Regions from separate parts of the Methylobacterium sp. P1-11 genome, predicted to be linked through region 1. Evidence: predicted binding sites of a transcription regulator. Region 1 holds the regulator's gene; the other holds the start of a gene.

Region 1 (5,621 bases):
CGCTGATCGGACCCTCCGGCTGCGGGAAGTCGACCCTGCTGCGCTGCTTCAACCGGATCTACAGCCTCTACCCGGAGCAGCGGGCGGAGGGCGAGATCCTGCTCGACGGCGAGAACATCCTCAGCCCGTCCATCGACCTGAACGAGCTGCGCTCGCGCATCGGCATGGTGTTCCAGAAGCCGACGCCATTCCCGATGTCGATCTACGACAACGTCGCCTTCGGCCTGCGCCTCTACGAGAAGCTGCCAAAATCCGAGCTGGACGGCCGGATCGAGGAATCCCTGCGCAAGGCCGCCCTGTGGGACGAGGTGAAGGACAAGCTTCGGCAGCAGGGGACCGGCCTGTCCGGCGGTCAGCAGCAGCGCCTGTGCATCGCCCGGACGGTGGCGCAGAAACCGGAGGTGATCCTGTTCGACGAGCCGACCTCGGCCCTCGACCCGATCTCCACCGGACGCATCGAGGAGCTGATCGAGCAACTGCGCGACGAGTTCACCATCGTGATCGTCACCCACAACATGCAGCAGGCGGCACGCATCTCGCAGTTCACCGCCTTCATGTATCTGGGGCAGCTCGTCGAGTTCGGTCCGACCAATCGGATGTTCATGAACCCGACGGAACGCCGCACGCAGGACTACATCACCGGCCGCTTCGGCTAGTCTGTCCGGGAGATCCCGGGACCTGGCGGCCAGCGCGCCGGAAAGCCCCAGCAAGCCACCCCGGCGCGCCGTTCCCGGGACCCCATCGAAGGATCCACCATGCCCGGCCATATCGTCACCTCCTACGACACCGACCTGGAGAACCTCCGTCGCTCGATCTCGGAGATGGGCGGCGTGGCCGAGAAGATGACCGCGGAGGCGACCGACGCCCTCGTGCGCCGGGACGACACGCTCGCCCAGGCGGTGATCCTCGCCGACAAGCGCCTCGACGCGCTGCAGCGGGACATCGAGGAGCGCGCGGTCCTGCTGATCGCCCGGCGCCAGCCCCTCGCGATCGACCTGCGCGAGACCATCTCGGCGATCCGCGTCTCCGGCGATCTCGAGCGGATCGGCGACCTCGCCAAGAACGTCGCCAAGCGCGTGGTGGCGATCTCCGACCAGGCGCCGGCCCAAAAGATCGTGCTCGGCGTGCGCCACATGAGCGACCTCGCCGAGGGCCAGCTCAAGGACGTGCTCGACGCCTATGCGAGCCGCGACGTCCAGGCGGCCCACGACGTCTGGGAGCGCGACGGCGAGATCGACGCCCTGTACAATTCCCTGTTCCGCGAGCTCCTGACCTACATGATGGAGGATCCGCGCAACATCTCGTTCTGCACGCATCTGCTGTTCTGCGCCAAGAACGTCGAGCGCATCGGCGACCACACCACCAACATCGCCGAGACGATCCACTATCTCGCCACCGGCGAAACCCTGGCGGGCGACCGGCCCAAGAACGATGCGTCGAACTATGTGACGGTGGACGGTGTCCAGGCTCCGTGAGCGCCCGGCCCCGGCCCCGGCGCCGCACGGCGCGCGCCTTCCCGCCGGGCGCGGCCGGGGTGACCGTGCGTGTGGGTTGAGGCGCGGCGGCGCCTCCTGCAGCATCCGCCGGACCGCCGGTAGAACGGATCTTCGAACGTGAGCATGCAAGTCCTGATCGTCGAGGACGAGGAGGCGCTGACCACGCTGCTGCGCTACAACCTGGAGGCCGAGGGTTTCCTGGTGGATTCGGCGGCGCGCGGCGACGATGCCGAACTGCTCCTGGCGGAGCGGATCCCGGACCTCGTCCTGCTCGACTGGATGCTACCCGGCCTCTCGGGGATCGAGCTGTGCCGCCGAATCCGGGCGCGCCGCGAGACCGAGCGGCTGCCGGTGATCATGCTCACCGCCCGGGGCGAGGAGGGCGACCGGGTCCGCGGTCTCGGCACCGGCGCCGACGACTACATCGTCAAGCCGTTTTCCGTGCCGGAACTGCTCGCCCGGATCCGCGCGCTGCTGCGTCGGGCCAAGCCCGCCCATGTCTCGGATCGGCTGGCGGCGGGCGACCTGGAACTCGACCGGACCGGCCACCGCGTCCGGCGCGGCGGCGAAGAGCTGCATCTGGGCCCCACAGAGTTCCGGCTCCTGGAATTCCTGATGCTGGCGCCCGGCCGGGTCTTCTCCCGCGAGCAGCTTCTCGACGGGGTCTGGGGGCACGACGTCTACATCGACGAGCGCACCGTCGACGTCCATGTCGGGCGGCTGCGCAAGGCGCTGAACGGCCCGCGCCAAGCCGATCCGATCCGCACGGTTCGCGGCTCGGGCTATGCCTTCGACGAGACCTTCTCGCTGGAAGCCTGAGGCGGGATCGAAGCGTACCGGAACGAGGATCGGTCGGCCGCAGCCTCGGTACGCGCGCGGTGCCGTGCCGCTCGGCCATACGACGTCGGCGGGTGCGGCGCCGCCGGATTGCGTCGCTCCGCTCGCAAGGACGGCGGGCCGGGCGTTTCGACGCGCATGCGGCTTCAGGACCCTCTCGACCTTTCAGCGAGCCAGCGCAGCGCTCCGGCCGGACACGGCTGGCACCGCCTCCAGCGCCGCCAGAACCGTCCCCTCGGTGAGGATCTGCGGGAGAACCTGGGGTTCCCCGGTTCCGGTGTAGAGCAGGTAGAGCGGGACGCCGCTGCGCCCGTGCTTCTCCAGGAGGCGGGTGATCTCGGGATTCTGGTTGGTCCAGTCGCCTTTCATGTAGGTCACGCCGCGCTCGGCCATCGCGGCGCGCACCGCCCTGGTGTTGAGCGAGGTCGCCTCGTTCACCGCGCAGGTGATGCACCACGCGGCCGTCATGTCGATGAAGACGGGGCGATGCGCGTCGACCAGGGCGTCGAGGCGCGCCTGGGTGAACGGCTCGACCCCGTCGGCGGCGGCCTGCGCCGACGACGGCACGGCGCGGTCCCGCGGCAGGGTCACCGCAAGGGCGGCTACGGCGATCAGCGCGAGAGCCGCGGCGGCCTGCGAGACCCGGCCGACCTTGGGCGCGGCGGCGCGGCCATGCTCCCAGGCCCAAGCGGCGAAGCCCACCAGCACCAGGCCGATCAGCGCCGCCAGCAGGCCGCGCGGATCCACCTGCTGCGCCAGCACCCAGATCAGCCACGCCACGGTGGCGTAGACCGGGAAGGCGAGGACCTGCTTCAGGGTCTCCATCCAGGCGCCCGGCCGAGGCAGCGCACGCAGGGCCCGCGGCCAGAGGGTGAGCACCAGGAAGGGTAGGGCGAGGCCGAAGCCAAGGCTCGCGAAGACGGCGAGCGCGACGCCGGCGCTCTGGGTCAGCGCGAAGCCCACAGCCGAGCCCATGAGCGGCGCCGTGCAGGGCGTCGCCACCAGGGTCGCGAGCACGCCCGTGAAGAACGAGCCGCTCAGGCCGGCACGGTGGGTGAGGCCGTCGCCAAGGCCGGCGAGACGGCCGCCGACATGGACTGCACCCGACAGGCTCAGGCCCATCGCGAACAGCAGATAGGCGAGCCCCGCCACCATGGCGGGCGATTGCAGCTGGAACCCCCAGCCGATCGCAGCCCCGCCGCCCTTCAGGGCGATCAACAGCGCGGCAAGACCCAGGAAGCTCACCAGAACGCCCGCCGTATAGGCGAGGCCGTGCATCCGCAGCCGGGCCGGCCCCTCGCCGGCATGCCGCACGAGGCTCAGCACCTTGATGGACAAAACCGGGAAGACGCAGGGCATCAGGTTGAGGATCAGCCCGCCCAGGAAGGCGAAGACCGCGGCGGTCGCGAGGGTCAACGCGTCGAAGTCGGCGGCGACCGGCGGGGCTGCGACCGGACTCGGAGCGCTCGGGGCCGCCGCGGCGGCCGGGAGCACGGGCTCGTCCCCATACGCGAAGGCGAGGCGGCGGCTTCCGGCGGTGCCGACCTCGTCGAGCGTCAGGACGCCCGGGAGTGTGGCGGGAGCCGGATCGGTCGGGCTGCTCCGCCCGACGGTCAGGTGCAGGCCGGTCTCGTCGACGGACATTACCTGTGCGGCGGCGTTGTCGATCGCCGTCTCGGCATAGGGAAAATACGCGGCGTTCCGGATCGTGTCGGCCTTGAGACCGGTCGCGGCGAAATCGAGGCGCAGGGTGTCGCCCTGGCTCGACAGGCGCAGGGGCCAGAGCGCCGGCACGGGCAGCGCGGCACGGGCGCGCGCGAACAGAGCGGCGTTGGCCGGGTCCGGCTCGGCCTTGCCCACCGGCAGGGTGAGAGCGAGATCGGCCGAACCCGGGACGCACTCGGTCTCGCAGACGAGATAGGTCAGCTTCGCCTGGATCTGCACGGGATCGGCCGGGTCGAGGCTCGGCGGCGGCGTCACGGGCACGAGGAGCGTGACCTCGCCCTCGTAACCGTAATTCATGAGCGTCGCGATCGGGATGCGCTCCGGCGCCGGCCACCGGATCGCGCCGGCGTTGAAGCCGGCCGGCAGGGTCCAGGTCACCTCCGGGGGCAGGCCGGAATCGCCCGGATTGCGCCAGTAGACGTGCCAGCCCGGCTTGATCTGCATCCGCACCGCCAGCGTGAAAGGCTGCGCGCCAGAAACCGCCGCAGGCTCCGCCACGAGGCTCGCCCGCACGAGGTCCGGCGGCGTACGGAAGCCTTGCAGGAGACCTTGCGCCGCAGCGGCCGAGAGGCTCGCGGCGAAGGCCAGGATCAGAATGGCGAGACGGCGGATCATACTGTCCCTTCGCGCGCAGGACGGTCGCGGTTTCATGCGCGGCGTGTCCGGTCCGGGGCGGGCATTTTCATGGTCCCGCGTCTTACCACGGGACGCGTCCGGGGTCCTGCGCCGGGGACTTAAGCGTCAAGCGGTGCCGTCGCCCGCTCCAGCCAGTCGCGCGTCCCGGCATCGAGCCCGGACGCCAGGGCCTCGCATACCCGGGCATGATACGCGTCGATCCAGGCGCGCTCCTCCGGTTCGAGCAGGTCCGGCTCGATCAGCCGCCGGTCGTAGGGGGCGAGCGTCAACGTCTCGAAGCCGAGCATCGGGCGCTCGCCGCCCTCGATCGCGCGGGGCTCGACCAAGACAAGGTTCTCGATCCGGATGCCGTAGGCGCCGCGGGCGTAATAGCCGGGCTCGTTCGACAGGATCATGCCGGGCTCCAGCGCCACCGTGCCGGTCTTGGCGATCCGCTGTGGCCCCTCGTGCACAGACAGGAAGGCGCCGACGCCGTGGCCAGTGCCGTGATCGAAGTCGAGGCCCGCCTGCCAGAGCGGTGCCCGTGCGAAGGCGTCGATCTGTGCGCCGGTCGTGCCGACCGGGAACACCGCCCGGGCGATAGCGACATGTCCCTTCAGCACCCGTGTGAAGCGGTCGCGCATTTCAGCGCTCGGCGCACCCACCGCGACCGTGCGGGTAATGTCGGTGGTGCCGTCTGGATATTGCGCACCGGAATCGATCAGGAACAGCTCGCCGGTCTGGACCGCCCGGTCGGTGGTGCGGCTGACCCGGTAATGGACGATCGCCCCGTTCGGCCCGGATCCCGAGATCGTCGGGAACGACACCTCGCGCAGATCGCCGCCCGCGGCCCGGAAATCCTCGAGCGCCTCGACGGCGGCGATCTCGGTGAGGCCACCGCCGAGGGCGGCGCCATCGAGCCAAGCGAGGAAGCGCACGACACTCGCC
Region 2 (5,621 bases), on a different contig from region 1:
GGCCATGGATCCGGATGCGCGCGCCATCGCGGGCATCACCGACGGGCTGCTCCGGCTTTCGGTGGGTCTTGAGGCCGAGGCCGATCTGCTGGCCGACCTGTCGCGGGCGCTCGAGGCTCTGGGCGGCTGAGCCGGCCGGTCACTCCTCCTCGACCACGCGGAACCCGGATTCGTCCTCGACCACCCGGAAACGGGCGAGCTGCACGGTGCGGGAGCGCTCGGCCGCCTCGTCGCGGCATTTGTCGACATGGGCGGCGCGGTTGACCACCTGCAGGTTCGGCGCGCCCCAATAGCCGAGCACCTCCGGCCAGGGCGCGTCCCGGTGCTCCCGCCAGACCCGGTAGAGCGGCAGCGTGTGGTCGACCTCGGCCGTTTTCAGCAGGCGCTTGCCGGTGGTGGTGCAGCGATGGCGCTGACGGAGCTTCAGCGCCCGAACCTGGGCGTGGGGCGCGATCCAGAACTTCCACGCCGCGACACAGGCCGCGTGCCAGCCAGCCTTGGTGTTGGGCGCGCCGCCCGCCCACAGATCCCGGTGCCAGCCGAACCGGTAGACCGGCTGGCCGCAGATGCAGCAGGCCCCCCGGCCGCGGGCGAAGGCCGGATCGCGGAAGGGGGCCGGCGGCAGGCGGAAGCTCCCGGCCCGGCCGGCGCCACCGAGCTGCCACGTCCAGCCCTCCGGCGTCCCCGAGCGGGCCGCCAGGGCCCGGGCGAGCCGGTCGGCCCTGAGGATGTGGTTGCGCCAGTAGCTCTCGACGGCGAGCCGCGGCGTCGGCGGGATCAGGGGGCGCGCGAGGGCGTGCTGCAAGACCGGCGCCGGGAAGATGGCCGGGAGGGCCTTCTCCAGCCGCGCCCGGGCCTGCACGTTGCGGAGGGTGCGCCAGCTCGATGTCGTCGTCATGCCGGATCGGTGGTAGCCTGCCGGGCGCCGCGCCGCGACGGCGCCGCTGCAACAGCGGGCCGGTCCCAGACCACCGGAGCGATACCGCCCTATTGTGCCGCGCCCGCCGCGCCGGTCTCGGATGAGCCCGATGCTCGCACACAGGCTTAAGAAAATGTTTCCCGTGAAACATCGGCCGACCCGTCGGCCCCGGCACGCCGCTGCCTTACCGCCCGGCCGGCCTCACGGACCCACCGTCATCGCCAGCAACCGGGTACGCGGTTGATGCCGCGATACGGGCGGCGGAAATCCGGGCGCCCGGTTGCCAGGGTGGACCACGCCGCCTAGACGGGCCCGGCGCGAAACTTGCCCGTCACCCGCCCTCTTGTGCAGAGGTTCCTCCCCGTGATCACCGGTCCGTGCCTCATCGTCCAGCCGATCCACGCGGCGGGCCTCGACCGGCTGCGCGCGGCCGGGCTGGAGCCGCGGCCGGCGAGCGGGACCGACCCCGAGACGCTGGCCCGCGAGGTCGCCGACTGCGTCGCCGTCATCACCCGGAACACCGGCTTCCCGGCCCGCGCCATCGCGGCGGCGCCGGCCCTGCGGGTGATCGGCGTGCACGGCACCGGCACCGACCACGTCGCCACCGCCGACGCGACCGAGGCCGGGATCGTGGTGGTCAACACGCCCGGCGCCAACGCGGTCTCGGTGGCCGAGCAGACGCTGGCGCTGATCTTCGCCCTGGCCAAGACTCTGCCGGAGGCCGACCGCTCGGTCCGGCGCGGCGACGACAGCTTCAAGTTCACCGCCCGCCTGGTCGAGCTCGCCGGCCTGACGCTGGGCCTCGTCGGATTCGGGGCGATCGGGCAGGCGACCGCCCGGCTCGGCGCCGCCCTGGGCCTGCGGGTGCTGGCCTACGGCCCGAGTCGCCCGGAGGCCGACTTCGCCAATGCCGGCGCCCTGCGGGCCGCCTCGGTCGACGCGCTCCTGGCGGAGGCCGACATCGTCTCCCTGCACGTGCCGCTCACCCCGGGCACCCGGGGCCTGATCGGCCGGGATCAGCTCGCCCGGATGAAGCGGGGAGCCTTCCTGATCAACACCAGCCGCGGCGGCCTGATCGACGAGGCGGCCCTTGTGGACGCGCTGGAGGCCGGCACGATCGCGGGCGCGGGGCTTGACGTCTTCGCCCAGGAGCCCTTGCCGGTTGACCATCCCCTCGCCCGGCAGGAGCGGGCGATCCTGACGCCCCATGTCGGCGGCTCCACCGGGGCGGCCCTGATCCGCACCGCCGAGACCGCCGCGACCCGCGTGGTCGACGTCCTCGCCGGCCGGCGGCCCGGCGGGCTGGTGAACCCGGCTGTCTGGGAGCGCCGCCGCGCGTCGTGACGCCCTGACGCGGGTCGCCGCCGGCCCCGAACGGCGCAGCACCTTCCCTCTCCCGTGCGGGAGAGGGTTGGGGTGAGGGACTAGAGGCTTCGGGATCAAGCACCCGATCGACGCGATTCGAGGGGGAGCCTCCTCCGGTGAGGGCGCCTCCCTCACCCTGTCCCTCTCCCGCACGGGAGAGGGGACCCGCGCCCGTGCCGGGCCAGTTCGGGATCCGCCGCGGACGCTCCCGGCCGGCCCGGATCACGCGTTTCGTCCGGACCGCGACCGCCCGCCGCGCGCTCTGTCATGCAATCGTCGCAGACGGGCCGGAAAGCCACCCGCTGCATCCGAGGCCAGAGAGGGCTCCATGGACTTTCACCGTCGCTTCACGGTCCTGATGTGCGCCCCGGCCTTCGACCCGGACGATCTCGAGGGCGCGCGCGTCAACCAGATCGTGGCGGCCGTCGAGCAGCGCGGCTTCGAGGTGGTGCGCGCCCGGCGGGTGGAGGACGCGGCCATCGCGGTCCAGACCGACGCGGCGGTCGGCTGCCTCGTGGTCGACTGGGGCAAGCGCGGCCTCGACGGCAAGGCCGCTGCCCTCATCGACATGATGCGCAAGCGCGGCCTGGAGATGCCGATCGTCATCATGGTCCGCCGCAAGCGGCTGGAGGACATCCCGGTCGAGCTCCTCGACTTCATCGACGGCTACATCTTCCTCGCCGAGGAGACGCCGGAATTCATCGCCCGCGGCCTCGTCAGCCGGGTGACGCAGTACGCCCAGACCCTCAAGACCCCGTTCTTCGGCGCGCTGGTCGACTACGCCGAGAAGGGCAACCAGCTCTGGACCTGCCCGGGCCACAACGGCGGCATCTTCTACAACCGCTCGCCGATCGGCCGGATCTTCGTCGAGCACCTGGGCGAGGCGATCTTCCGCGACGACCTCGACAACTCGGTGCTCGACCTCGGCGACCTGCTGACCCACGAGGGGCCGGCGCTCAAGGCCCAGAAGGAGGCGGCCAAGATCTTCGGGGCCGAGAAGACCTACTTCGTCCTCAACGGCACCTCGGCCTCCAACAAGATCGTCCTGTCCTCCCTGGTGGCCGAGGACGACCTCGTCCTGTTCGACCGCAACAACCACAAGGCGGCCCATCACGGCGCCCTGTTCCTGGGCGGCGGCATCCCGATCTTCCTGGAGACCGACCGCAACGCCTACGGGCTGATCGGCCCGATCTTCCACGAGGCCCTGGACGAGACGCGGATCCGGGAGAAGATCCGCCGCAACCCGCTGGTGACCGACCCGGAGGCGTGGCGCCGGGAGCGGCCGTTCCGCGTCGCGGTGATCGAGCAGTGCACCTACGACGGCACGATCTACGACGCCCAGGAGATCCTGGAGAGGATCGGCCACCTCTGCGACTACATCCTGTTCGACGAGGCCTGGGCGGGCTTCATGAAGTTCCACCCGCTCTACGCGCGGCGCTTCGCCATGGGGCTGACCAGCCTCGACGAGACATCGCCCGGCATCGTCGCCACGCAGTCGACCCACAAGCAGCTCGCGAGCTTCTCCCAGGCCTCGCAGATCCACACTCGGGACGGGCACATCCGCGGCCAGACCCGGCGGGTCGAGCACAAGCGGCTCAACGAGAGTTTTCTGGTCCACGCCTCCACGTCACCCTTCTATCCCCTGTTCGCCTCCCTCGATGTCGGCGCCCAGATGATGAAGGGGCGCTCCGGCATGATCCTGTGGGACGACACGATCCGGCTCGGGATCGAGTGGCGCAAGAAGGTCCGGGCGATCCGGCGCGAGTTCGAGGAGAACGAGCGCGACCCGGCGCGGCGCTGGTTCTTCGACCCGTTCGTGCCGGACGTGACGGTGAACGCCGACGGCGCCGAGGTGCCGTGGGAGAGCGTGCCGACCGACGAGCTCGCCGCCACGCCGCGCCACTGGGAGCTGAAGCCCGGCGCGCGCTGGCACGGCTTCAGCCACGTGGCGCCGGGCTACGCCATCACCGACCCGAACAAGCTCACCGTGCTGACCCCCGGCTTCGACCGGCACACGGGGGCCTACGCCCAGCACGGCGTGCCCGCGCCGATCGTGGCGCAATACCTGCGTGAGAACCGGATCGTCGCCGAGAAGAACGACCTGAACTCGCTGCTCTTCCTGCTGACCCCGGGGGTCGAGTCCTCCAAGGCCGGCACGCTGATCTCGGGCCTCGTCGCCTTCAAGCGGTACCACGACGACAACGTCCCGCTGGAGGAGGCCATGCCGGAATTCGTCAACCGCCGGCCGAACCGCTACCGCGGCGTGCGCCTGCGCGACCTCTGCGGCGAGCTCCACGCCTTCCACCGGGAGGCCGGCACCTCGGCGCTGCAGCGGCGCCAGTTCGCGCCAGAACACCTGCCCGAGATGGTGATGCCGCCCAAGCGCGCCGCCCAGCTGCTGACGCGCAACAAGGTCGACTACGTGCCGATCGCCGAGGCCGAGGGGCGGATCGCCACCACGCTGATGCTGGTCTACCCCCCGGGGATCGGCACGGTGCTGCCGGGTGAGCGCCTGGACGAGCGGGCCAAGCCCATGCTCGACTATTTCAAGATGTTCGAGGCCTCCGCCAACCTGTTCCCGGGCTTCGAGGCCGAGATCCAGGGCGTCTACCGCGAGGTCGACCCGGACGGGCGGATCCGCTTCCATACCTACGTGGCACGAGAGGGGGCCTGATGGAGATCGAGGTCGAGACGCCCGGCCTGCTCCCGGCCCGGTCCTGCCCCGACATCGTCATCCGCGCCTCCTCGGACGCCGATGTCGAGGCGATGGTGGCGATCTACGAGCACCATATCGGCAAGGGCGTGAGCGATGTCGGCGTCGCCGAGGAGGACCGGCTGCTCCCCGACGACCTGAAGCGGCGGCGCAAGACCATGCGCAAGAAGCGCCTGCCGCACCTCGTGGCCGAGCGGGACGGCGCGGTGGCGGGCTACGCCTACGCGGTGCCGTTCCGGAAGCGGCCGGCCTACCGCTACACGCTCAAGCACTCGATCTACGTGCATCCCGACCACCTCCATGCCGGGATCGGCCGAAGGCTGCTGCCGGCCCTGATCGAGGCCTGCGCGGCGGGCGGCTACCGCCAGATGATCGGCTACATCGACGCCGAGAACGCCGCCTCCCTGCGCCTCCACGAGGCCTGCGGGTTCGAGCGGGTCGGCTACCTGCGGGCGGTGGGCTTCAAGTACGGCCACTGGTCGGACAGCGTCATGGTCCAGCGGGCGCTGGGGACGGGGTCGGAGGACCGGCCGGGCTAGCGGGCGGCTCAGTGGCCTGAGGCGGACCGCGCCGTCGCGACGAGGTCGACCTCGACGCCGACATCGAGCGCCACCCACTGGCCCG

Evidence for each region. Region 1 encodes PhoB, which activates phosphate uptake and scavenging genes when phosphate is short. Its sites were predicted from a motif close to TGTCATNNANCTGTCAT; they were not measured.
Region 2: CIW48_RS24880 (Orn/Lys/Arg decarboxylase N-terminal domain-containing protein) is a predicted target of PhoB. The motif match lies at 2,548-2,564, and genes of this name have one in related genera.

Annotation. Positions count from the first base shown of each region.
Region 1 is NZ_NPKS01000009.1:114,444-120,064, reverse strand. It holds gene pstB (phosphate ABC transporter ATP-binding protein PstB) at 1-656, shown strand, start outside; gene phoU (phosphate signaling complex protein PhoU) at 756-1,475, shown strand; gene phoB (phosphate regulon transcriptional regulator PhoB) at 1,620-2,315, shown strand; gene CIW48_RS11600 (protein-disulfide reductase DsbD domain-containing protein) at 2,499-4,673, opposite strand; gene CIW48_RS11595 (aminopeptidase P family protein) at 4,793-5,621, opposite strand, start outside.
Region 2 is NZ_NPKS01000030.1:6,754-12,374, forward strand. It holds gene metB (cystathionine gamma-synthase) at 1-130, shown strand, start outside; gene CIW48_RS24870 (hypothetical protein) at 140-898, opposite strand; gene CIW48_RS24875 (hydroxyacid dehydrogenase) at 1,283-2,263, shown strand; gene CIW48_RS24880 (Orn/Lys/Arg decarboxylase N-terminal domain-containing protein) at 2,613-4,958, shown strand; gene CIW48_RS24885 (GNAT family N-acetyltransferase) at 4,958-5,536, shown strand; gene CIW48_RS24890 (YceI family protein) at 5,545-5,621, opposite strand, start outside.